One region of the Mesorhizobium sp. NZP2234 genome, then DNA from elsewhere that is predicted to be linked to it. Evidence: riboswitches for the same ligand, from Rfam matches in the RefSeq annotation. Region 1 holds a riboswitch; the other holds the start of a gene.
What was found. A riboswitch is a leader RNA that binds a small molecule or an ion and turns the genes downstream of it on or off. The one in region 1 is predicted to bind cobalamin.
Positions count from the first base shown of each region.

Region 1 (2,195 bases):
TGATAGTGCATCAACGTGCCGATACGGTCGGCCGAGACGCTGTCGGAGAGGTTCTTCTTCACCGCCCGCTTGCCGTTCATCGTGTAGCTGACCGCATCGCGCAGCAGCGGCGCCCGCGTGGCGCGGTATTGCCCCGCCGGGTCGATGCGGAACTTGCTCGGCAGGCCGGCCGCTTCGCATTTGGCCCAGTGCGCCAGCATCTCCGGATCGCTGTCGGCGCCTTGCACGCCGGTCACGGTCGGTGCCTCCGGGAAGGTTTTGCACAGCTCCGGGTGATTGCCCGCGCAGTGATAGCACTCGCGGTTGTTTTCCCAGACGAGCTTCCAATTGCCCTTTTCGACGATGGTGCTCTCGAAGGCGATCTTTGCCTCGCTGAGCCGGTGCGGCTTGAGATAGGGTTCGATCATCGCCCGCATCGGCGCGAAGTCGGCTGGCTCCTTCGCCAGGCAGATGAAGATGTAACCGGCGACGCTTTCGCAGGCGACCGGCTTCAGCCCGAACTGGCTCTTGTCGAAGCCGTCGGCCATCTGGCGGGCAAACAGCAGGCGACCGTCGAGCTCATAGGTCCACTGGTGATAGGGACAGACCAGCTTGGCGGCCGTGCCCTTGTCCGTGTTGCAGACCCTGCTGCCGCGATGGCGGCAGGAATTGTGGAAGGCATTGATCTTGCCCTGCTGATCGCGCACCAGCACGACCGGGTAGTCGCCGATCTGCACGGTGATGAAGCTGCCGGGCTTGGGCAATTCGCAATCATGGCCGATGAAAAGCCAGTCGCGGTACCAGATCAGCTCCATGTCGAGCTTGAAATAGTCCGGGTCGGTGTAGAAGGGCTGCTCCAGCGAGAAACCCTCTCTGCGGCTGTTCAAGAGCCTCAGCATATCGTTACGCGCATCCATGTCCTGTCCTCGTGTTTAAGGACTGACTATGGTGGTGATGGAGGAAGGATCGGATGCAGTCCCGGCGAAGCGCCGGTCATGCACCATCCACCTCTTGACCGCCCACCGCGATCAGTCGAGTTTAGAAATCTCGGGCTGGTTTCCGGGCTCTGGAGTGTCCCTTCGGACGGTCGCGACACCTTCCCAGGCTTTCGCCCAGTGGTCTCCCGTTGCGACTTGAACTCCACCACCGTTGCGGGGGCAGCGCCGGACTTTGACCGGCTTCCCAATTCTCCGCCCCGTCGTCACGAAGCGGCACCTGAGATGGCCATGATCTAATCACGACAGCGAATGCGACATCGGCATGAAAGCGACATTGCATCCATGTGGCGCGACACGCCTGCGCAGCGATCGGATCGGAAACAGCGGGCACGAAACGCGTCTCGGTGACGATGGTGCCGGCTATCGAAAATCGCCCGGAATCGAAGCAGAAAAGGTTAATGGTTTCGAAAAGTGACTATTAGCAAATTCTAAAATCGAACCGAACGGTTCGTTTCTGTTGACGGTGCGTACAGCACGGTGTGAACGCTGAGCCTCCGATACATCAGGTGATCGCGGTGGTGATTTTATCTAATCGATTGATATCAAAAAGAAAAATCTTTGATCCGGAAGGCTTTGGTACAATTTCAAGTGGTGGACTCTTGGTCCACACGGAACAACTTCGTGATTGGAAACGGCCATCAGGCTTTCCCACATCGGGGCTGTCCGAACGACGCGATTTTAATCCCAAGACACGCCGCTAGACGGACGTAAAAATACTGGAGTACCAAAAATGAAAAAGATTGTTCTCACTGCCGCCGCCCTTCTGGCCATTTCCGGCAGCGCCTTCGCTGGTAGCGATCACTATGGTTCGAATGCGCCTGCAGCCACTGCTGCCGTCGACGGTTCGTACACCGCTTCGACCAAGAAGTCGGAACCGGCTGCCCAGGCGCCTGTCACGGGTGCCGATCGCAACCTCTTCGGCAACAACTAACAGTCGATTCCCGCAGGCGGTGGCACTGGCTCGCCGCCTTGGCGGAACTCGAAGAATTCAGGAGACTTGAAATGAAGAAGATGATCCTTGCTGCCGCCGCCGTTCTGGCTATCTCCGGCAGCGCTTTCGCCGGCAGCGACAACTACGGCTCCAACGGCGCCAACCAGCCCGCTGCCACTTCGGCCGACACCTCTTACACCGCGTCGATCAGGAAGTCGGAACCGGCTGCTCAGACGTCTGTCCAGGGTGCCGACCGCAATCTCTTCGGCCACTAACAGCCGATTCTC
Region 1 is NZ_CP033364.1:446,549-448,743, reverse strand. It holds gene EB230_RS02010 (aromatic ring-hydroxylating dioxygenase subunit alpha) at 1-896, opposite strand, end outside; cobalamin riboswitch at 1,012-1,213, opposite strand; gene EB230_RS02005 (hypothetical protein) at 1,240-1,392, shown strand; gene EB230_RS02000 (DUF680 domain-containing protein) at 1,708-1,908, shown strand; gene EB230_RS01995 (DUF680 domain-containing protein) at 1,980-2,183, shown strand.

Region 2 (2,195 bases), 3.1 Mb from region 1:
GCACAACGCCGACGACAGCGCCAAGCACCAGCCAGAACACCAGATTGGTCAGCGTCACCGCCACCACGAACTGGTGGTGCAGGCCTTCCGGGATCGGTGTCTCGAAGCTGTCGGGCTGCGGCGCCCCGACGATATGCGGCGCCACGATCAGCAGCACCGCAAGGATGGCAAGCGGCAGCGACTTGCGGAACGCGATCAGGCCAAGCCCGATGGCGGTCGCGATCACCGTCGCCACCCACCAGATCTGGCGCTGCGTGAGGTCGGCCGCCGGCATGGCCGGCAGTTCCGGCGGCAGGCCGAGGCCGGGCGCCAGTGTGAACACGGCAAAGCCGGCCAGGCCCCAGAACACGCCCTGGCGCCAGTTGCCGATGCCGCCGGCGAATTCCGAAACAGCGACCAGGATCAGCGCGAAGCCGATGCCGGTGACGACGTTGGACACCACGTTGAAGGCAAAACGTTCGAAGCCGTCGGCCGGCGCCCAGCCCTCGTCCTCGGCCGGAGCTGCCGCTGCGGCCGGAGCCGGGGCGGCGGCGCTCATGGCATTCGATGCCGCTGGCGCGGCGGAACTCATTGCGTTGCCGCTGGCGGCATCAGCCGAGGCCGCGGGTGCCGCGGCATGGTCATGGCTGTGGCCGCCTTCGGCCTGTTCGTAGACTTCCGCCTTGAGGATCAGCGGCACGGTGGCATAGGCCTGCATGCAGGCGAGAACGACGCCGGCCACGAGCCCCGCGATCGCCGCGATGAACACGACGTTGCGAAACAGATTCATGATGTCAGGTCCTCGTCAGTGGCAGGGAAACGCCATCGAATGCCGGTTGTCATGACCGGCATTGTGGACCGCATCGATATGCGAGAAGCCGACGAAGCCGATGATGAAGGTGCCGAGCAGCGCGGCGAGCGCCAGCTGCATGAAGCGCGACTGCGAGGAGACGGAAGCGCCGAGGGAGACGGAAGCGGTAGTCATGTCTTGTCCTTTCACCCTCCACCCGAGGGCATCGAAGTCAGTTTCCTGTCGCCGGCAGGTCTCCTGGCTCACGGATCAGCGCCCTTCCCCACCTTCCCGAAGACAAATCTTCAGTGGCATATGGAGAGGACTACCGCACACAGTTGCGGGGGCAGCAACGGCATTGGGCAACAAGTCAGCCCGCACCGCATTCCCTCTTGGCTCCAAAATGGAACCGACGACATCAGCGACTATAGGCAGAATCACCGCCTCCGGCAAACCAAATTCCGCCGGTAACCAGCGCGATTACGCCATGCCGGCAACATCAGCGGTCATCGGCGCCACAATTGACAATTATGCTGGCCGGGTGTCGGCTGGCCACTTCACAGGAAGCCAGCCATGCAGCCCATTGCCAGCGAGCGCGATCCCTATAACGGCCTGACCCAGACCGAACCCACCCTGCCCTCATCGGCCTATTGGGACGCAGCGGCCTATCAACTGGACCTCGATGCCATCTGGTACAAGAACTGGCTGCTGGTCTGCCGCGAGGCCGATCTGGCCCAGCCGCTGGCCTTTCGCCGATTCCGCATCGGCACGCAGGACATCATCGTTCTGCGCGACGACACCGGCGCGTTGCGTGCCTTCCACAACACGTGCCGGCATCGCGGCTCGCAGCTTTGCCAGGAGAGCGAGGGCCGGCTGAAGGCGCGGCTGATCACCTGCCCCTATCATGCCTGGTCCTATTCGCTGCGCGGCGACCTCGTGCGCGTGCCGTCGAAATCATTGCCGGACGGCTTCGACAAGGCCGACCATCCGCTCTATCGCGTCGCGCTCTCGGTTTGGCGCGGCTTCGTGTTCATCAATTTGCAGGAAGATGCGGCCGGCTCGGCGCAGGCATCCTTCGACCCCGCCTCCGGCAATCTCGGCAATTGGCCACTGGAAACGCTGGTGGCAGGCCATGTGCTGCGCAAGGTGATGCACTGCAACTGGAAGATCTTTTGGGAGAACTTCAACGAGTGCCTGCATTGTCCGGGCGTCCACAAGGACCTGTCGCGGCTGGTGCCGATCTATGGCCGCGGCCTGATGAGCCGGCATGACGACCCCGAATGGACCCGCCACGCCGACAATGACGCGCCGGAGTTTTCCGGTGGCCTGCGGGCTGGCGCCGAAACCTGGTCTAGCGACGGCAAGACCCATGGGCCGGTCTTCTCGGGATTGACGCCAGCCGAACGCGCCGCCGGCCAGACCTACG
Region 2 is NZ_CP033364.1:3,590,301-3,592,495, reverse strand. It holds gene EB230_RS17750 (CbtA family protein) at 1-769, opposite strand, end outside; gene EB230_RS17745 (CbtB domain-containing protein) at 785-964, opposite strand; cobalamin riboswitch at 1,000-1,198, opposite strand; gene EB230_RS17740 (aromatic ring-hydroxylating dioxygenase subunit alpha) at 1,343-2,195, shown strand, end outside.
Region 2: it holds a riboswitch for cobalamin, as region 1 does, so the genes downstream of both, EB230_RS17745 (CbtB domain-containing protein) here and EB230_RS02010 (aromatic ring-hydroxylating dioxygenase subunit alpha) in region 1, are expected to answer to the same signal.